4 regions of the Paenibacillus sp. S33 genome follow, and region 2 is predicted to be linked to each of the others. Evidence: riboswitches for the same ligand, from Rfam matches in the RefSeq annotation. Region 2 holds a riboswitch; each other region holds the start of a gene.
What was found. Region 2 has a riboswitch for cyclic di-AMP ahead of ACWGXJ_RS13435 (3D domain-containing protein). Riboswitches for the same ligand answer to the same signal wherever they lie in the genome.

Region 1 (5,396 bases), 2.8 Mb from region 2:
GACCTTCGACCATCATTAATTTAAGCTCTACTTCTTTTTTGGATAACCGTTTCAGCTTGTTGGACATCGGATGCCACAGGACATAACCTGTAAAAATACCGAGCAACGTCGCAATGAAAGCTGCTGCAATGGCATGAGAGAGCTTTTCCATGTCACTAAGGTCAGCCAGAGCGGCGATCAGACCTACAACCGCACCGAGTACCCCGAGCGTTGGAGCGTACATACCGGCTTGGGAGAAGATCAGTGCGCCAGAGCGATGTCGATCCTCGGTCGCATTGATATCCTCCATCAGAACGTCCCGTACGAATTCTTGATCATTGCCGTCAATAATCATTCGCATGCCGCCACGCATAAAGGGATCATCGATTTCTTCTACCTTAGATTCCAAGGCGAGCAGACCTTCACGACGGGTAATGGATGCCCACTCGGTAAACGTACCGATGAGCTCTTTGCGGTCTAACAGTTTTTGTTCGGTGAAAATAACCTTGAACAGCTTCGGAATCCGTTTGATTTCTGCCATCGGGAAGGCCATAAATATACTCGCTGCCGTTCCGACGAAAATAATCATGTAAGCAGCGGGATTATTGACCAAATTGACGACCGGAGCGCCTTTTAAGATCATCCCGACGACCAGTGACACAATCCCGAGCACAAGTCCGATAATGGTTGAAATTTGCATGATACACCTCATCCATGAGAATAGATTTTGAATCCTTTCATGCCGCCGGGGTCGTCCTTGCCCCAAGCGCGTCATTACAAGACGGATTATAGTATTTATCGACAAAACTCTCTTTTTTGTTAAGTGCGAATTTCCGGTATAATAAGGTGATTATGTATTGAATGGCGGAACCATTGGAGGAAATGGCATGGGAGTAAAGCATGGGCGTGAGTATGAACAAATTTTGAACGATTTGACAGAGGCTGTGGGGCGCATCCCAGATAGCTATGAATTTTTTGAGATGGAAGCAGAAGATTGGGACAGGCTGGACCCGGCGGGACGTCAGGAAGTCAATGAAGCTTTGGCAGAAGACTTATTTTATGCACTGGGTACAGAGCCCACAATCACTGTAGGGAGTAGCGTTGTGATCTATGAGCCGGAGCAGCATCGCATCTATGTACTTATTGGGGACGAGGAGCTGACGTCAGTCCCTTTGATTTGAGGTCCGTCTTATGGATTTATCAACGGGGCCGTGGTAATATGTACACCAATATATCGTAGTTTTGGCCGTATTTAAGCGGTCGAAAGGCTTCCGTATAAACGGGGAGGAGTTCGTAACATGCCTTTTACACAAGAAGAGATTGAAGCACATCTGGAGAAACTGGAGGGCTGGGAACTGGAGGAAGGACGTTGGATCGTCCGAAAATATAATTTTTCCAGTTTTATGAAAGGGATTGCATTCGTGGATGAAGTTGCCGCTATATCTGAAGCATTCAATCATCATCCATTTATTACGATTGATTATAAGACCGTGACTCTGCGTTTGACCTCTTGGGACGACGGCGGTATTATGGCCGTGGATATTAAGGAAGCCCAACAATATAATGAAGCTTTTGAAAAAATGCGCAGCAGTCATTGAGCTTGTAATGATCTGTCGTATGATGATAGAAGCGCCTTCGCTATACAACATCGTGGTTGTATGCCGAAGGCGCTTTTATCATAGAATCTGGGTTGGGTGCTCGGGACGATATACCATACAATAAAATGGTTTTTTGCCATCAGGAGTCTGGCGTTCATAGGTATCTGTAAGCTCAAATCCAGCCGCCTTGTAGGCCCGGATAGCGCGCTCATTCCAAGTGAGCACCTCTAGATCAATTTCATTCTTCGGGTTGCGTCGTTGAGCTTCCTCTGCAATGGCACGGACAAAATCAGAGCCTTTGCCATGTCCGCACCTGTCAGGATGCATTCCAAGACCTAGCCGGGTCACACCGATCATAGGAAAATATTGAGCAAATCCTGTTAGCTTGTTCTCTTCATCCAGTACGGCAACATATTGCTCTTGGCGAAGCGTGGGACTTCCAAATTCGACTTCAAGCGCCTTCATTTGTTCCCAGGGGAGCCAACCATATATGTTATAAGGTGGATCATAGTGCCACTCACAGATTGCAGCCGCTTGATGCTCGTCCATCGGTACGATCCGATAGTTGGATATTGAGGCCGGCATGTGTTCCATCCTCCTTTTACACAGGTACTTCAATCATTAACAACAGATTGTAGACAAGTTGCAGAGGAATGGCAAGCGTGTTTATTTCATACCTAAGTCGGGTATACATTCAATAAGAAGGAATTACTGCTCATATGCTCCCCCAGCGGTGACGGTAAAACCGACGATGTTCGCTACAATTGAAACCTTTTGAGGTCTCAGTTCGTCAGTAAAGATAATAATTGCTGATGTTGTGGACATAAAAAACCGCAATTCGATTCCGGCCAGAATCAAATTGCGGCTAGGGTTAGCTTGCTGTGCGTTAGTTATTCTACGTTATCGTCATCAGGAATGTCTGAAGCTACAGAATGGTAAGCGTCTGTGCTCATAATTCTTTTTGCACCGACATAGCGGTTAGCGTAATAATTTTCGTTCAGTGAGCTAACTACTACACCACGTGAAGTCGAGGAGTGGGCAAATTTCCCTTCACCTACGAAGATACCTACATGGGAAATGCCTCTTCCTGTGGTGTTGAAGAACACCAGGTCCCCAGGTCTCATTTCATCGCGGGATACAGAAGATCCCATTTTGAATTGTGATCCTGATTGATGCGGAAGTTTAATTCCCAGTTTGTTGTATACGTACATTGTGAAGCCGGAGCAATCGAATCCCTCGAGTGTAGTGCCTCCGCTTCTGTAGTTCGTTCCTTTGGCATCTTGGATGACCTGGTCCATCTTAGAGTCTGCATATGCACTGCCGCCACCGAATGTAAAAGATGTAAAGGCAATGGCAAGACCCATAGCTGCGATCGTTAGCTTCTTCTTCAAAAAAAATATACCCCTTCCAATGCCTGCGAGGTTAGCTTAAGGATTCGGTAGAAGGTTCCCCTATGACCACTCTGTTGCGAGATCAATTCACCCAAACTGGTTCCCCCGCTTCCTAGGTGCCAGGAATTAGGCTTAACTTAAGATGTGCACCTTGGAGAGCAGTATTCACAGAAACGTTATTTTTGAGATAAAGGTTACAATAAAGATTACAAAGTTGTTACTATCAGTTCACTGCGATTATTGTAACAAAGACGGCTGGCTTTGGCAAATGTTTCATTGCAAAAAGTTACAAAAAAAATCTGCTCCTAATGTCCCAGGAACAGATCTTGTTAACAGTATTCAGTTATGTGTCGTTTGCGCGAGTATGAATCAAGGTTTTTCGACAGACGGAAATGAAGTAAAAAACATAAAGGCAGGGCTTAGCTTCTACTAGAGATATCGGTATGCCATAGTCTGTACTGCGAACTGATATGCCACAGCCTGACCAGACTAGTAACAAAATGATACGATTGCTGGAGAATGAGCGCCAGCATGCCAGTCCAAATCATCGCCACGGTGCCAAATAGACCGAAGACCAGCAGCACACAAGCACCGAGCAAAAGGGATATACCGACAGCTGGGAGGAGCTGGCGAAAGAAGGCGAGCAGGGACGATAGTATGGCGTGACCACCGACAGTACCCAGTTGCATATACAGGATGCACTGCCGAATGAACCATCCGTATGCCATCCATCCAATGACATAGGGCAATAAATGCAGCAGATAAGAGGAAGATTGAAGTGCTCCTGCTACAATAGGGTAGAGTCTCGGTACTACCCAAAAGGCGGGAAGCAGCAGCAGTCCCAACTCGATGGTGTAATACAACAGCGACGACATGCCATGGCGTTTCATACCCTTGAAAAAGGACAGGCTTTGCGGTTCAGTCGCATCGGTATGCAGACTTTGATATATTCCGGCTCTAATGAAGGGAGTGATCAGTATGCGTAGTACAGTCGCCCCTAGTAGTATCCACAAATACACATGTACTTCCCGGCTGTCCATCAGAGCAATCTGGCTCTCCATCCAAAATAAGGTCTGTCCCAGCTCGTTCTGACCCTGATCAGGATAACGGAGCAATAGCGGGATAACGGCAGACTGCACCAGCCGATAGAGAAACACCCCCCACAGTAGTCGATACAGAAATAAAATGATAACGATATAGAAACGTATGCGCACCAGCGCCCAGCCCTCTTTTATAACAGTCCGCATCTATAGACACCTCACCATGACAGACTTCCAAGCAGTGTCTCCAACAGCTTGGTTACACTTATACTCCAACGGGTTTGTTGCTTTTCGTCCAATTCGGCTTTTAGGCTATTGTTAATATGCTTGTTCTCCAGTGCAATGGTATATAAGGGATCAAGGGTTACATGGGAAACGGGAGAAGTACTTTTGATCCGAAAATTTGTACTTTTGCCCGCGCCGTCCCAAGCCTTGAATATCGTGGTACCTTCCTTGAAGGTAAATTGGACAGGGATCTTGGGATAATCCGCCCCTTTTTTGCTGACCGTCACGACTGCTTCATATCCATTCTCCAGCTTGTGGTTTGTGATGTGATCCACTGAAAAGTCCGCCATCTGGCCGTCATATACATACTGTTCAAAATAGTGGCTCCATGAGCGTCCGGTGACTCTCTCCACGATACGTTGAAAATCCAGTGAGGACGGATGCTTGAATCGGTACGTCTGGACGTAGGTCCGCATAATGCGATCCATTTTTTTCATACCCACCTGACGTTCAATGCCCCGTAGGACCAGCTTGCCTCGAGAGTAGGCATTTTGCGCGTACTCAGCAGCTGAGCCGTACTTCCATGACTCACGGTTTAGCGGCTGTGGGGAGGCTACCTGTCCCGATTGTAATGGCAGGTTGGGGGTAAGCCCATATTCTTGCTCCATAAGCCGCTCCTCAGCATAGGAGGTGAAGCCTTCATCCAGCCACGGCTCCTCAAATTCATTATTGGCTACCATTCCGTAGAAATATTGATGTCCAATCTCATGAACTAATGTCCGTTCCAGACTATAGCCAGGATTCAGATTACCCGCAGCAGCGGCCGTGATGAGTGTCGGATACTCCATACCGCCGGCTCCATTGCCTGATTTGGGTGGAACCACGATGGATAGGGTGGAATATGGATAAGGCCCGTACCATTTGCTGTAGTACGAAAGGGCGGCCTTCGCTGCGCTCATATAGCGCCCTTTGAGCTCCTTGTGCGACGGGTCAAGGTAGAGCTTGATTTTGACACCAGGGACTTCAGCAGAAGAAAAGGGTTCTTCTACGGTTACAAAGTTGGGTGAAGCGGACCAGGCAAAATCGTGTACATCATCGGCATAAAATTGATATATTTTTTGGCCGTTCTGTCGGACGGCACCACGGGTGGGAAATCCGGTCGC
Region 2 (5,396 bases):
CGGGGGCATGACAATCCGATTTTTTAAAGAAAGCCCCTTTAATTGATAAGGAGTAAACAAGTCGGTCACTTTTATCCATCCTTCCTTCAATTCCATGTCTGTATAATTATGAATTGCATCCCCATTATACACCAGCTGTCACAGTATACCGAATTCGTTGTAAGGCTAAAACTTGCGAAAATGCTCCTGTTTTCGGTCATGTTTAAGAGAATATGTACGTTTAGCTCCATCATCTTCATTGATAATCGTTTCATCGTGGGCTTCTTTCCAGTCGTTTATGAGCCGAACTTGGTTACCAGCATATTTTTAATAAGACAGGTACATAATAGTCGAGAGCACCACTAGGTACCACTGCACGGAAAGGGGGGGATACATATGCCGTACAGGGGAGTGTTGCCATGCTTGGCACTGTTACTAGCATTCTCAAGTTTACCCGTTCACGCGGATGCGCCTCCCAACACCGGAACGCCCCATCCCAAGGAAGCAGCTGTTGCTTCTTCTGTACATCAGAGCACAGATCGAGCAACTCCTACATTAGCAATGCTGCGTAAAAAACATGCGGACATTTTTAAAATGTGCGGCCCACACACCCGCCAAATTGCCCTAACCTTTGATGATGTGCCCGATTCTAGGTATACGCCGCAGGTTTTGGACGTATTACACGCTAATGGCATCAAAGCCACCTTTTTCATCGTCGGTCACCGTGCGGAAAAGCATCCGGGGATCATACGCCGTATTATCCGTGAAGGCCATGCTATAGGAAACCATTCCTATACTCATCCGGATTTTAGGAAGGCCACACCAGAACGCTTTCGCAACCAGATTACAAAAACAGAACGTATTTTACAAGCCAGCGCAGGTTTTCGCCCCAAGTTGATTCGTCCACCCTACGGTGAAATCACGGAGCCTCAAATCCAATGGGCACGTCGTCATGGCTATATGATTGTTAATTGGAATGTAGACTCTCTCGATTGGAAGGGATTAAGTAAAACACAAATTCAACGCAATGTGATCCCAGCTACCGGGCCTGGCTCTATTATTTTAATGCACGCAGGTGGAGGTCAAAGTTCCAACTTGCAAGGCACTGTCCAAGCTCTGCCGGGTCTAATTCACTCTCTAAAAGCTAAGGGCTACAAATTTGTGACAGTCCCCCGGCTACTCCACACATCGGAACGGAAATAACCATATGTTTATGATTGAGCAACAGCTAAAGCAACGTAAAAAAGCTGTCTTACCAGCAGAAGTTTTCTGCTCGTCAAGACAGCTTTTTTTTATGGATAAGACCTGATAAGAGTCCGACCTAGTTATATGCGGCAGGATACAGGTATTAAGTTTACATAATATATATTATTTTTTATTAAACCGTATATACGTACAATGCTATTTATCAATAACGTACAGCTTCACATTTTGAAATCCAAAGTCGTTCACAAATGATTTGTTGCCAGGAATAAAGATATCAATCCGCTTTCCTGTAATGGCGCTGCCCTGATCGCGAGCGACAGCCACAAAAGAATGATCCGGCAAACCTGGGTGGGAATAGCCTGTAACCAGCACTTTCGTGCCCATCGGAATGACGTTCGGGTCTACCGCAATTGTACCTAGTTTAAGCGGATTGCCGTAGTAGTCCACTGCTCCCCATTTACCATTCTCGTCGGCTGCGGCAGAATACGCTGAAGCCTTAACGTCAACTATTTTGCTATAGTTGAATGTTTTGCCCCAAGCTTCAATCGTTGGCCCCTCATTCGCTGGTGCTTTCTTCGTAAGAAGTTGCGGCTTCGAATCCGAAGCTGCCTTCACACTATTTTCGCCAGGCACCTTAATTTGCAGACCTGCATATATATTGTTGGAGGCAATGTTTGGGTTCGCCTTCGTTAGCTCGTCTACCGATACTCCATAACGTTGAGCAAGCAAAAAAAAGGTATCGCCCTCTTTGGCAGTGTGAAGCGAAGCAGCATCCGCTACTCCAGCTGTCTGTGCCAACCCTGCAATAGCTGCGGCAAGCACCGCAAATTTCATCGTTTTACCAATATGTTTTAGATGTTTCAAAGATATGTACCTCCTCTGTTATGCCTGCGAAGTTAGCTGTCGGATTCGGACTCAGGAGAAGCCCTATGCTTGTGCAATTCACCCCTAGGCATATTCCACATCGTCTTATGACGTATCGGAATGACTGCCGTTGTTACGTCCCCCGCACTTCCCATAGTTTGGGCCCAGCTTCAGCGGTTGTCATAACCACATGCTGTCCCGGTAAGTTTTGGCTTACTGCATAATATCACAATTTTGTAACCTTATCCGCATGAAAATGTTGGGAACCTTGAACATCATACTACACTCGTTACAATTTTGTCATCAACAAATCGATATTTGTTACGAAAGTATGGGGAAATGGTGTCAAAAAGAAAAAAAGCCCTCCGTCAAACGGAGGGTTTTTTTATAGATTATATCAGCACTTCCTTACAATACTTTGGCAAGAAAATCACGGGTGCGATCATGGCTTGGAGTGCCAAATACCTGCTCTGGTGTACCTTGCTCCACAATTTGACCGTTATCCATAAAGATGATTCGATCGCCTACCTCGCGGGCAAAGCCCATTTCATGCGTCACGATTACCATTGTCATGCCGCCTTCGGCGAGCTTCTTCATTACATCCAGAACCTCTCCAACCATTTCAGGGTCCAATGCAGAAGTCGGCTCATCGAACAACATTACGTGCGGCTGCATGGCCAAAGCACGCGCAATCGCAATACGTTGCTTCTGTCCTCCGGATAGCTGGTTCGGATAGGTATTCTTCTTATCCTCAAGCCCTACGGTACGCAAGAGTTCTAGCGAAATTTTTTCTGCTTCCTTCCCTGACTGTCTTCTAACCTGTGTTGGGGCAAGTGTCAGGTTCTGCAACACTGTTTTATGCGGGAAAAGATTAAAATGCTGGAACACCATCCCCATCTTCTCCCGGGTTACATTAATATTATGGCCACGAGCTGTAATCGGCTCGCCCTCAAACAAAATCTCCCCGTCCGTAGGCTGTTCCAACAGATTCATACAACGTAAAAACGTACTCTTCCCCGAACCGCTGGGACCGATGATGACGACGACTTCACCTTTGGCGATATCTATATCAATGCCTTTTAAAATCTCATTCTTACCGAACGATTTACGCAGTTGTTTAACGGTGATCACTGGCTCTCAACTTCCTTTCCCATAAACCCAGCAGCTTAGACAAGCTGAATGTCATTACAAAATAAATAGCGGCTGCGATTACGAACGGACTTAGTCCTTCGTAGGTGATGTTCTTAATGACCTGGGCCTGATACATAATATCTACCATCCCAATGGTCGAAATAATGGATGATTCTTTAATGATCGTAATAAACTCATTACCGATAGCAGGCAAAATAGATTTAAACGCTTGCGGCAAAATGACATGACGCATAGCTTTACCGCGTCCCATACCCAACGAACGAGCAGCCTCCATCTGTCCACGGTCTACTGCCTGGATACCTGCCCGGAAAATTTCAGCCAGATATGCTGAACTATTTAGAGACAATGTGATTATACCAGACTGGAGTGGGGTAAAATTGACACCCAGCGTCAAAGCAACTCCGTAGTGAATGATCATAAGTTGTACCAGCATAGGTGTGCCACGCAGGATCTCCACATAAGTGGTACCTAACCACTCAATGATGCGTATACCACTCATCCGCAGCAAGGATACGATCAGACCAATGATAAATCCAAACAGTACTCCGAGTGCAGACAGCAACAGAGTGTAGCCGATACCCGTAGCGTAAAAACTGCGGTATTTCCAAAAAATATCTACGATGTTATTAGAAGAAACCTGTCGATCTGCAGAGAGCGCGCTCGCTTCTGTGGAAAACTTCTCAATCGACCCGTCCGCTTTCAGGCGAGCCAACGTTTTATTTACAGAGGCAAGCAATTCTGCGTTCCCCTTGCGTATACCTACTGCTGTTTCTGCTCCGGCATCCTCAGGCACGGCCTTGGCAAGTGTTACGGTACCATCTAACGTGTATCCTTTAGCAACCGTATCTTCGATCACAACAGCGTTGATACGCTGGGTCCGCAGCTGGAGTACCAGATCGGATATTTTGTCCAGTGAGGTTACAGTGGCATTGGGTACTTTTTGAGCAATTTCTTCCTGAATACTCCCTTTTTGTGCGCCAATCTTCTCGCCTTTCAAAGTATCCATCGTAGGATATTTGTCTTTATCCTCTGGGCGTACCATAATGACTTGCTTGGAGCGATAATATACATCTGAAAAATCAATGCTCTTTCTCCGCTCATCCGTCGGTGTCATACCGGACAGTACCAAGTCTACACGACCACTTTGCAAAGCAGGCAGCAAAGAGTCAAAACTCATGTCCTCAGGGACCATCTCCGCATCCAAATCTTTGGCGATTTCCTTGGCGATATCCACATCGAACCCAACAATGGTATCCTTACCGTTAATGACTTTATGAAACTCATACGGCGGAAAGTCGGCACTCATGCCCACTACAAGCTTTTTCTGTGGCTTTGCTTCCGTTCCGTATGCAGTGAGCATGGGAAGACCAGTCAACAGCAAGATAACCGCCGACAAAACCAGGGCGGTAAAACGATATGCCTTTTTCAATCTTTTTTTCTCTCCTTAAATTCTTTATAATAAATAAGATTGTGTCATTATAAATGAATATGCATGATTATGCAATGAATGTTATCGTACAATTTCAGCATACCTAACGCAGTACCTACATTACAGTTTATATAAAGGAGTTTTCAGCATGGATTTTAAACAGACCATTCAAAAGACAATTGAGCAGCATGCCCCACGGTTTAAGGACATTTCGTTATATATTGGCGCAAATCCTGAACTTGGTAACGAGGAATTTCTGGCCGCTGCCCGTTTAAAAGAAGAACTGGTTTTTCACGGTTTTGAGGTCCAGGCACCCGTATTGGGCATAGAAACAGCCTTTATTGCAACTTACAAATCTGCAAAACCCGGACCGGTTGTCGCTTTTCTGGCAGAATATGACGCTCTGAAAGGTCTAGGACACGCCTGTGGGCACCATTTGATATGTATGATGAGTACCGGTGCTGCCGTCGGCCTCAAGTCGATCATCGACGAAACCGGTGGAGAAGTACGGGTATATGGTACACCTGCCGAAGAAACACGCGGTGCAAAGGTCCCGATGGCCGCTGCCGGGTTGTTTGATGATTGCGACATAGCACTTATGACGCATCCTTATGACCGTTACGAAAAATCAGGCAAATCGCTGGCGATTGATGCTGTACAATTCGAATTTTTTGGTCAATCCGCCCACGCGGCTGCCAGCCCGCATGAGGGCATTAACGCGCTGGACGCTGTGATTCAAACGTTCAATGGCATCAATGCGTTCCGT
Region 3 (5,396 bases), 1.5 Mb from region 2:
CATTCGCGCTAGAGCAACGGCAACGACAGCTTCGCTTCTTACAAAAGCTGTCCCAGCACAAAAATGAAGCCCAGAGTATGCTTACACTCGGGGCTAGTCTCACGACACTCCAAACGACGCTACCTACCCTCGTCGAAGCTTTCATGAGCAAGCATCCTCAAACCGAGCTAAAGCTGCTCACCGGTAAAACCCATGAAATCGTCGCCTTTGTACGTGACAAAAAAGCAGACGCCGGTATTGTCGGGTCTGCCATTCATGAAGCCGGACTGCGTTGCATTCCGCTATTTGATGATCATTTGGAGCTCGTTGTTCCCATTGGACATGAATTAACCGTCAAGACAGGAACGGCCTCGATGAAAGATCTGCAAGGATTGCCGATGATTATTTTCTCCAAAGGAACCTGGTACCGCAGTCTGACGGATGACTTGTTCCAGCGCAGCGGCATCATGCCGGATATCCGCATGGAAATCGACTCCTTCGAGGCAATTGTACGCCTGCTTCCAACCTGTAAGGCTTCTGCCTTACTACCCAAATCCTATTTGCGCAGCGAACTATTACGGGATAATGGACTCACTGCATTATACTTGCCCGATTTGAAGGAGACACGCCGAACGACCTCCCTCATTTACTCGGAGACGACCGATCTCGGTCCGACAGCACGACGCTGGATTAGCGAGACACGTGCGTCGTTTGCAGGCTACCGTATGGTGTAGAGGGTTTAATCCTCTTCATTAACATTAACAACCTCATCCTCAAAGCGACCGATATTGTCATTCGAGCCGATGATGACCATAATATCGTCTGATTTTAGCCGATCCATAGCCGTCGGTGCGATCAGGATACCGTTCGCCGTATGAAGCGCCACGACGCTACAACCAAAGCGGGTACGGGCATTTAGCTCTGCTAGCGTTTTGCCATTCAGACATGCAGGTACATTGAGTTCCACAATACTGTATTCCTTAGACAACTCTAAATAATCGAGCAAATTAGGCGTGACTAGCTGGTGAGCCACCCGGATACCCATATCCCGTTCTGGATAAATAATCCGGTCCACACCGAGCTTTTCTAACGCACGCCCGTGCAGCACAGATATGGCTTTGGCTACAACTTTTTTCACACCCAGCTCCTTCAGCAAAATGGCGGTGAGGATGCTTACCTGAATGTCATCACCAATAGCAACAATGCCACAATCGAAATTACGGATGCCCAGTGATCGCAAAGAGTCTTCATCGGTAGCGTCCGCCACGACAGTATGTGTCAACATCTCACTCATACTGTCCACAACATCCTCATTCCGGTCAATGCCTAGCACCTCGCACCCCATATCCACCAATTGCAAAGCCAGGCTTGAGCCAAACCGCCCCAAGCCAATAACTACAAACTGCTGCGTTTTCATATCTACTCGAAAACTCCCTTATCTGAATCAATTTCATAAATGAGGATTTTGCACAAATCCCATAAGCGACTTCCAATGAAGAAGATATAGAACGAAATGGTTTAGTTCGTCTATATCTTGACTTCGAAGCGACTGGTATCGAATTTTGCAAAATCCTGAAATGATTAAACCAACGAAATGTATATGAAATGATTCATCCTATAATCATTTTGCCTTCCGGATGACGATACAATTCTTTACCCTTTTTCGGCCCCAGTGCATAAGCTAGCGTGAGTGGCCCCAGTCTACCTGCAAACATCGTCAGGGTAATCACCAGCTTGCCTATGACTGTTAAATCAGGTGTAAGCCCCATCGACAGCCCCACCGTACCAAACGCAGACACCGTCTCAAACAAGATCATCAGAAAATGATGATCTTCGGTTGCCGACAAAATCATGGTCACCCCGATCACGAACAGCAACCCCAGCAGTGTAATGGTCAAAGCCTTGTAAATTCGTCCCTGCGCAAGTCGGTACTTGAACAGCACAATATCTTCCCGCCCCCGCAGCATCGAAATCACTGCTCCAATGAGCAGGGCGAATGTTGTGGTCTTAATCCCGCCTCCAGTGGAGCCAGGGGAAGCCCCAATAAACATGAGTATGATGATAAAAAACTGCGTAGCCTGCCGCAAGCCTGCGATGTCCAGCGTATTGGCACCTGCGGTACGGGGGGTAACGGACTGGAATAAAGATCCCAGTAGCTTACCACCCCAATCAAGCGAGCCAAGAGTCTTTGGATTCGTAAACTCAAATACAAAAATCACGAGCGTGCCGACTACAATCATAGCGCCCGTCATGCTGAGTACCACCTTGGTATGCAAGGACAGTCTCTTGCGCTTGCGATATTCTGCCAGGTCTGACATCACTACAAAACCAATGCCGCCAGAAATAATTAGAAACATTGCGGTAAAATTAACAATCGGATCATATACATAACCTGTCAAGCTGCGAAATTCACCGAATAAATCAAAACCAGCATTGTTAAACATGGAGATGGCATGCCAGATTCCAAAATAAATCGCCCTGCCTACGGGCATATCAAAGGACCAGCGAACCGAGAATATCGTAGCACATACGCCTTCAATAACCAGTGAGTACAGCAATACCTTACGGATTAACCCGACAATTCCCTCTACAGAAGTCTGATTCATCGCTTCCTGCAAAATGAGGCGCTCCCGCAAGGAAATCCGACGTTTGAACACCAGCGCGATCAAGGTAGCCATAGTCATAAAGCCGAGACCGCCAATCTGAATGAGTGCAGCGATGACGACTTGACCAAAGGTTGTGAAAAAGGTCCCTGTATCCTTAACGACAAGCCCGGTTACACAGGTCGCAGAGGCGGCAGTAAACAAAGCGTCTATAAACGCAAGTGGCTTTCCTGTTGTATTGGAGACCGGCAGCATTAACAATAAACTACCTATTAGAATGATAATGGCAAAGCCCGCAACGAATATCTGCGGTGGAGAAAGCCGGAGCCAGCTTGCATTGGGATTCATCTATTCATCACTTCTCTCCTAATCCTTAAAACTATAAATCAGTGATTTAATACGGTGTAAGCTCGCTACGCGTTCCATTTGATCTTTCGATCGTCGTTGCCCCTGAATTTTTTGATTTTTCCAAACCTTAGTTAACTGTAATTAGCATTCCCTGAATACAGGAAGAATGCATGTCAAGCACTACTCGGCTCCTGTGCTATTGGCGGGCAGTAGCGAAGGGGGCAGAATTGTTCTGAAGAAGCGAAGCGTTTGCCTTTATCTCCGGATTTTAACCATTAAAGGGGGTATACAATCAAAAAATCCGGGGATAACAGCAATCGGAAGAATAATCTGCACCCGCAGCGGTCTAACCAATCCAAACACTTTTATACGCACAAAAAAAGACACCGGAAAACCGAGTGCCTGACTTGGTTCCTGCTCATAGCCTACGAGGTTAGCTGACGGATTCGGGCAGCACAGTATGCCCTATTTACACTTCCGATCCAGCAGGATCGGTTGTAAAATTCACCCCAGTAACATGGTTCCCCCGTTTTCCCATAGAAATTCGGCTCAACTGTATATCATTACCTATGTATTTCATAGGCATTGCCTCAAGATTATAATCCTTCTATATCCAGATCACAAAACCGATTTCGCCGAAAAAACGTGAAATTGGCTTTATTTTGCGAATGGGCATCGTTTAATCGCAGCTTATCTAATTTTATTGGAACTTTAAAGTGCTTTCACTCTATTTTCATGAATATCGCTTGTCTGTTGGCGGGAACCTGTGCAGTATGATATCTTTAATGGATGTTCTTATTTACAGATTAAGGAGGAAACTCATGAATCCTATCGGGAAACCGGTCGTGCTCACGGCCAACTTCAAAAAATTAGGCTTGCTGGGCGGGATTGGCCTGATTTGCTTTTTTATCTTTCAATTGCTTATTCCCTCGCTTAGCAATCCGAGTCCAGAATCAGTAATGAACGCAAAGGTCATCAGCAAACAAGAAGCGGTCATACACGCATTGGACTTCGCCCGCTCCGAGCTGGGCTATACTGAATCACAGCCTGAGGAGCCTGTCGTGACCTATCAGGCCGAAACAGATTTGTACGGTTATTTATCTAGAGAAAAACTACTTCAACAGTACGACCGTACATGGAAAAAAAGTTACCCTTACGAAACCTTTCGGGTCGATCTGCCTGAATCCTCAGCGAAGAGTAAACTGCAAATTCATGTGGATTTATCCACTGGCAAGGTCGTTAGCTTTAAACGGATCACCTTCAGCACCAATTACACACAGGCTGATATTTCTACGGATGAACAAGCACGTAACAGGCTTGTACGTGTGGCTGAGGACGGCATGACGCTCGAAGCCAAGGAGCAGGCGGCCGCAGTATGGGTCAAGCGCTTTGGCTTTAAGCCGTCGGATTTGAAGCTTGCGACCACTGAACAAGAAGGCGGATTAAAGTATACCGTAGACGATAAAAAAATCGGCGCCTCGGTACTTACACTGGCTTTTACTTTTGAAGAAGGTGATGTTCGCTCCTTCACCCAAAGCTTTTCGGCCCCGTCGTCCTATACCGATTATATCGAAAAGCAAACATTTTGGGCGAATTTGATGACCTATGCGGGTTATGCCCTATTTAGCTTTGTACTGGGTGTACTTGCCATTGTGTATGCGTCACTCACCCGACGACATACTTCATTTGTACGCGGCATTGTTCTATCCGTTGTATACTTTATTGCTAGTATAGCTGGGACCATGAACATGCTGCCTTTATTGCAAGCAGAAGCAGGCGGTAAGGGCATGCTTATATTTCTTATGGTTTTCCAGATTGGTGTTACCTTTTTCATGGCTGTAGCGCTCTACTTCTCCTTGGTCGGCGGTGACGGGCTTATGCGTCAGGTTGGACTGAATGCATGGCCGCGTGCGAAAGAGCCGGGCTACGGGCTGTATGTGCTTCGCAGTATGTATGTTGGCTACTTGTGGGCCTTTATTTTGCTCGGGGTACAATCCATTTTGTTCTTTATACTGGAGCGCACATTTAATACATTCTCCACCACAGATGCCACGCAATCCCCTTACAATATGGCTTATCCATGGCTACTGCCGATTATGGCCTGGATGGCAGGTATTGGAGAAGAGACTGTCTACCGTCTGTTTGGTATTCCGATGGTCAAAAAAATAGTAAAAAATACTTTTGTTGCTTGTCTGATCACCACGCTGATTTGGGCACTGGGACATACACTTTATCCAATCTATCCGGTGATTTCCAGACCTATTGAGCTGACTTTTCTTGGTTTGCTGTTCAGTTTTGTGTTTCTGCGTTACGGCTTTATTGCCGCCATGTTCAGCCACGTTATTTTTGACAGCATTCTAATGGGACTTAGTGTGATGAGTCTGGGAGACACTGTGAATGTGAGCGCTGGTCTATTCTGGATCTTACTTCCAGCCATCGTGGGTTACATCATTTATTGGTTTAGTC
Region 4 (5,396 bases), 1.5 Mb from region 2:
CGGGGATTGGAAAAGAGGAAAAACGACGCCGGGCACGAATAAACTCATTGAAATCGCTTCTTTTTTTGATGCCAGTCTGGATTGGATTATGCTGGGTCGAGATGTACAGGGTGAGGTGCTGAAGGAGTCGCAAGACCCTTATTTTTTTGACGCTTCAGGGCAACTGAATTGCCAGGGGGAACCGCTTAGTGAGGCGGAAAGAAATTTTATACTTGAGTATATTGAATTTACCCGCTTTCGTAAAGAGAAAAACCAGCGCAATTCTACTATGGGGTAATGGTTGCTTAGGATTTGATGAGGATTACTAATGAGTAAGGCTGAAAAATGAAAATTATTTCAGAAAAAGTTACTGTGTCGGAGGGGAAACATTTTGGGAGATCAAACTATTTATCAGCGGATTGAAGCTTTGATTAAGGATCGCGGAATGACCAAGAAGGCATTTTGTGAAAAACTTAAAATCAGTTCAGGGAATCTCGGTGATTGGAGAAGAGGTAAAACAACGCCGGGTACCGCCCATTTGATTCAGATTTCGGACTTTTTTAATGTATCGCTTGATTGGTTAATGAAAGGGATTAAGCCAGGGGAAGGCGTACTTCAGGAGCAGAAGGCTGCTTATTTTTTTGGAGTGATGGGGCCACTGAATTGCCAGGCAGAAGATCTTGAGACGGAAGAACAGAATTTTATTTTAGAATATGTTGAATTTGCGAAATACCGTAAGCAAAAAAGTGAGAAGGATAAAACAAAGCCGGAATAATTTTTTGGCTAAAGATCGTCTGGGTTGAAAACCCGTAAACGAACTGGAGGGGTTCGCTTTACGGGTTTATTTGGTTTCTGGGTGATATGGAATGACCTATATGTAACTGGAATGCTTGTTGGATTTAGAGTGGCGGTGCCTCCTTATAATCGTTATCGTCGATGTTCAGAATTGCAGCAACTTGTTTTCTGTACCTTTGTGCTTTGCGGGTGCCGTGAATCAGATTGGACAAGCGTGAAGGCGGAATATTGTGTGTCTCACAAAATGTTTTCTGATCCAGTCGAAGTTCGACAAGCCGTTGTTTGATGGCCCACCCGAAGGAGGTGACAGGCATTTTGTTGTTCAAGAGAAATCGCCCCTTACGGATTCTTGCGGAATAATTGGTGTGTTATAATAATCATCAGTAAACATGTTAGAATTAACCATCTGAAACTATGATACACTTTTATACGTGTTTTTACAATCGCAAATACGTTATTTTGTTGAATTAATTACTTAATTAAGTGCTAGGTGGTTCTGATAACCCGTCTAGAGTCTACTAATAGTGTGAATTTCGATTATGTGTGAATAAAAAACACTCTGCCACCTGAGGAAAGGGACAGAGTGTTTTTGGTGTTGCTGCCAGATTGGTGAAGCGACGCATCAGGGGGATGCTGGAAGGCGTTTGAATAGACCTGAGGAGGAAAACAGTCTAGGCTCATCCAATTGGCTATTATGGCTCATATAAAGCGGTAGAGTGATGTAGGAGTTGCACCAATGTCTGTGAAGAAAGCGACGCTGAAATGTGGTTGGCTCAGGTTCGTTAAGCTTCTTCCATGCGGAGAGCAGCTCGCTGGTCATACGCTCCATAAAAGGGTTCTTTTCCTCATAGGGAGGATTGAGTAGTTTGAAGGCATCTTCCACACAGAAGGACACCGCTGCGCCAAGATAGCCGTGCATGGTCTGTTCTACATCGTTTCCGAGGAGGAAGTTAATCCAGGTGTGAACGGTAGCGAGTGTGCCAATTGCATTGTATTGAATGAGTATAGATTCCAACTGGTCAAATTCAAGCCAAGGATAAAGAGCCTTAGCGAGCTTAAGTAGACGCTGACCGGATAGACGCAACTCCTTCACATGCTGCAAGGAGGGACGTTGGGTATGCAGCATCTTATCAATGAGAGCGATTCGCCAACCGTCATTCTGCTGGATGGCGACATACAGACTTTTGATAGCCATGCCGTCAACGGTTGTAAATTGAGGATACAAATCATCCAGCATGTAATGTTCCAGATCTTGTAGACTGTTCAAATGTCCGTTGCGGAATAGTTTCTCCAGTCCGTTAAAACGGGTGAAGCCACCAACAGGTAGGGAAGGGTCCAACAATAATGCATAGTTCAGCAAACGGTTGCCTTTATGCAGGGCGGTTCGCCTCCTCGAAGTGAATCCTTATGTTATATTATTTCACTCTTTACTTAGGGATAACGAAAAAATTCGAAATGTATGTAATATATTTTTACATTTTAGTAGCCCTTTTGTCAAATTAAATATTATTATCGCTCATATATGTTAGGTAAAATAACATATAAAATAATTATTATATTTGTGTTTACAAATAGTTGATGAGAGAGTATAATAAATCTGTTGCCTCAATACATTATGATTTGCGGTCGTGGTGGAATGGCAGACACGCTATCTTGAGGGGGTAGTGGGCGTACGCCCGTGGAGGTTCGAGTCCTCTCGACCGCATTATATGCAAGACCTAGTTGAAAAAGCATCCTGACACGGTTTACGTGAAGGGATGCTTTTTTTGTTTTAATAACTGTGATAAAGAAGAATATCAGTTTTGCTGCAAAAGCTTCTCTATATCTCCCGCCAGCTTATCTGGAGTGGTTTGCGGTGCATAGCGCTTAAATACGTTACCTTCTCGTGTAATTAAGAATTTAGTAAAATTCCATTTGATCGCTTTGGACCCTAATACCCCCGGAGCTGTTTGGGTCAGGTAGCGAAATAAGGGGTGCGCTTGATCGCCATTGACATCTGTCTTGGCGAACATCGGAAAGGTAACACCATAATTGATCTGGCAAAACTCGGAAATCTCCTCGCTGGAACCTGGCTCTTGTTTGGCGAATTGGTTGCTGGGAAATCCTAAAATTTCGAGCCCCAGTTCATGGTACTGGTCATATAGCTCTTGTAACGCTTTGTATTGGGGGGTTAACCCGCATTTGCTGGCTGTGTTCACAATAAGCAGAACATTCCCTTTATATGTGGATAACGGAATTGGTTTCCCTTGCAGGGTTTGCGCATCATATTCATAAACGGTCATAGTATCTCTCCTTATTCAATATTCAGCAATTAAATTGTAAGCAATTCAAAGTAAGGTTGCAAGTCTGGAAAAGCTGTATTAAGCCTTTAGCCGCTGTAAAATCGTATTTTGTTCAAAACAGTAAATCGCATTGCAAATGGAGCGAATTAAGGTGTTTCTTCTTATAAAAGCGGGTTCAATCGGTGTTTAGCTGGTACATATAGCGTATTTTCTTCTCTTTTTACAAAAAAAGGCCAAAAACGCTCTACCCTACGCCAATATTGACATGCTTGTCATTTTCGAAAAGGGATGAAAAACAGAGATTGAGTGAGCTGTGAGAAGCATAGTTGCATTGTAAGCGTTATTATTAATCTTCTATGCTCTAAAGGCCGATTTATAACCCCGCAGTTGAGCTTTACAGTCTTCCATGCGCGGGTGTATGATTCAAGACGTAATTTCAAATTAACTTGAATGAAGCAACAACGAAATGTCTATAGCGCTGAATTTTGCAGTTGCAAAAGCGGGGGAACCAATCGAGACTGTACGGCTTGCCGTGGGTCTCATGGGGTGAATTTTCCGGTCAAGTGCCAGAAATAGGGCGACTCTCACGTCCGAATCCGACAGCTAACCTCGTAAGCGTACAGGGAGAGGCAACAAACCGCCGTGTGCAGCCATGGTTTATTTTATCATGGATATGTCAGAAGCCGGAGGAAAGCCTTTTTCCTTCGGCTTCTTTTTGTTGTCTTTTTATACCGGGAGAGGAGCTACTGATGGAAGGTCGGTTAATTATTGTCACTGCACCGAATGAAGCGGGCAGAAGTTTTGTGAAATTGCTTATTTTCAAAAAATTGGCGTTTGCAGTTCTGACGAATAGCGCCCAGGAGGAACGACAGCTCAAAAAAATGGGTGTGGAGCACATTGTCCGCATCAATACCATGCAAGCGGGAAAATGGAATTTTCCAAAAAAAGAAATTGGTAGTGTGTATTTGTTCGAGAACAGCTTGAATCTGACTTGCCGTTTCCTGCAAATATGTCGGCCGCTAACATCGGAATCGATCTATGTTATTACGCACGGCTGTAATCCACAAGGAATTTATCGAGGATTGGGAGCGGACCATGTGATCTACACATTGAACGGAGAGGTGGGTTTTCTGCTGAACGGATAAGCACTTATAACATAGTTGTTTTATGATTTTATGATGAAATAAGAATGGCGATCTGAGGACCGATACGGAGGGTATGAACATGATGGATATATACATGCTGCTCGTCATGGCTGTGAGTTATGGAGTGATACTGCTGTTTGTACGCTGGTGTGATGCGCAGACCTCTAAAGGAGGACGAAGAGGATGATCGTTATACTTGGGCTTACGGCTATTGTGTTTATGTATTTAATCTACGCACTCCTGAACCCTGAAAAGTTCTAGTCACTGGTAGGGATAGAGCGGGCGGGAACAACAGATCTGAACATTAAAGCATCATAGGTAGCAGGTTTTCGCAAACGTGTGCACACAATTGGTGCTCTGGAAGCAGGCCTGTTGTTCCAAACGCAGGAGCATTTTGAAGGAGGAATAAAGGATGGAGCTGCTTCAAATTGGAATTGTGATCGTTATATTGCTGCTCTTGGTAAAGCCAATGGGTACATATATGTATCATGTATTCTCGAATGAACCCAATCGGACGGATCGGATTTTTGGCAGAACAGAAAAGCTGATTTATAAGGTAGTAGGCTTGAAGAAAGTGGAGAGCATGCGTTGGACTACGTATGTTATGAGTTTCATTGCTACGAACGCCGTGCTTGTGGCAATCAGCTACTTGCTGTTGCGTTTACAGGGAATGCTTCCCGGTAATCCGGCTGGAAACAGTAATATGGAAGCATCACTAGCTTTTAATACGGTAATCAGCTTTATGACGAATACGAATCTCCAACATTATAGCGGAGAAAGCGGGCTTACGTATCTGACACAGATGGCGTTCGTCACGATGATGATGTTCACTTCGGCTGCTTCCGGTTTTGCGGTTGCTGCGGCTTTTATGAGAGGATTGACGCGGCGCGGTGAAGGAATGGGCAATTTCTTTCAAGATTTTATTAAAGCCATTATAAGAATTTTCCTGCCGCTGGCCTTTGTGCTTACGCTGGTGCTGGTTGGATTGAAGGTACCCCAGACGCTACAGCCTACGGCGGATATTACGACGCTGAGCGGAACACAGCAGCAGATTTCTATGGGACCCATTGCTTCTCTGGAGTCCATCAAGCATTTGGGGACAAACGGGGGGGGTTATGCGGGAGCTAACTCTGCGCACCCTTTTGAAAATCCAAGTCCTTGGACGAACGTGCTGGAAATTTTGGCAATGTGGGTA

Region 1: it holds a riboswitch for cyclic di-AMP, as region 2 does, so the genes downstream of both, ACWGXJ_RS00550 (C40 family peptidase) here and ACWGXJ_RS13435 (3D domain-containing protein) in region 2, are expected to answer to the same signal.
Region 3: it holds a riboswitch for cyclic di-AMP, as region 2 does, so the genes downstream of both, ACWGXJ_RS20035 (TrkH family potassium uptake protein) here and ACWGXJ_RS13435 (3D domain-containing protein) in region 2, are expected to answer to the same signal.
Region 4: it holds a riboswitch for cyclic di-AMP, as region 2 does, so the genes downstream of both, ACWGXJ_RS06845 (hypothetical protein) here and ACWGXJ_RS13435 (3D domain-containing protein) in region 2, are expected to answer to the same signal.

Annotation. Positions count from the first base shown of each region.
Region 1 is NZ_JBSIEZ010000001.1:135,143-140,538, forward strand. It holds gene motA (flagellar motor stator protein MotA) at 1-679, opposite strand, end outside; gene ACWGXJ_RS00535 (hypothetical protein) at 867-1,160, shown strand; gene ACWGXJ_RS00540 (4a-hydroxytetrahydrobiopterin dehydratase) at 1,278-1,577, shown strand; gene ACWGXJ_RS00545 (GNAT family N-acetyltransferase) at 1,656-2,162, opposite strand; gene ACWGXJ_RS00550 (C40 family peptidase) at 2,468-2,968, opposite strand; cyclic di-AMP (ydaO/yuaA leader) riboswitch at 2,974-3,111, opposite strand; gene ACWGXJ_RS00555 (hypothetical protein) at 3,388-4,215, opposite strand; gene ACWGXJ_RS00560 (M1 family metallopeptidase) at 4,227-5,396, opposite strand, start outside.
Region 2 is NZ_JBSIEZ010000001.1:2,938,330-2,943,725, forward strand. It holds gene ACWGXJ_RS13425 (NADH:flavin oxidoreductase/NADH oxidase) at 1-69, opposite strand, end outside; gene ACWGXJ_RS13430 (polysaccharide deacetylase family protein) at 376-1,182, shown strand; gene ACWGXJ_RS13435 (3D domain-containing protein) at 1,381-2,049, opposite strand; cyclic di-AMP (ydaO/yuaA leader) riboswitch at 2,056-2,224, opposite strand; gene ACWGXJ_RS13440 (amino acid ABC transporter ATP-binding protein) at 2,458-3,180, opposite strand; gene ACWGXJ_RS13445 (ABC transporter substrate-binding protein/permease) at 3,167-4,630, opposite strand; gene ACWGXJ_RS13450 (M20 family metallopeptidase) at 4,779-5,396, shown strand, end outside.
Region 3 is NZ_JBSIEZ010000001.1:4,397,923-4,403,318, forward strand. It holds gene ACWGXJ_RS20025 (LysR family transcriptional regulator) at 1-713, shown strand, start outside; gene ACWGXJ_RS20030 (potassium channel family protein) at 719-1,396, opposite strand; gene ACWGXJ_RS20035 (TrkH family potassium uptake protein) at 1,590-2,930, opposite strand; cyclic di-AMP (ydaO/yuaA leader) riboswitch at 3,338-3,490, opposite strand; gene ACWGXJ_RS20040 (CPBP family intramembrane glutamic endopeptidase) at 3,752-5,396, shown strand, end outside.
Region 4 is NZ_JBSIEZ010000001.1:1,458,211-1,463,606, forward strand. It holds gene ACWGXJ_RS06815 (helix-turn-helix domain-containing protein) at 1-277, shown strand, start outside; gene ACWGXJ_RS06820 (helix-turn-helix domain-containing protein) at 371-754, shown strand; gene ACWGXJ_RS06825 (Rha family transcriptional regulator) at 879-1,100, opposite strand; gene ACWGXJ_RS06830 (urease accessory protein UreF) at 1,397-2,134, opposite strand; tRNA gene ACWGXJ_RS06835 (tRNA-Leu) at 2,397-2,479, shown strand; gene ACWGXJ_RS06840 (glutathione peroxidase) at 2,571-3,056, opposite strand; cyclic di-AMP (ydaO/yuaA leader) riboswitch at 3,523-3,690, shown strand; gene ACWGXJ_RS06845 (hypothetical protein) at 3,806-4,201, shown strand; gene ACWGXJ_RS06850 (potassium-transporting ATPase subunit F) at 4,385-4,462, shown strand; gene kdpA (potassium-transporting ATPase subunit KdpA) at 4,614-5,396, shown strand, end outside.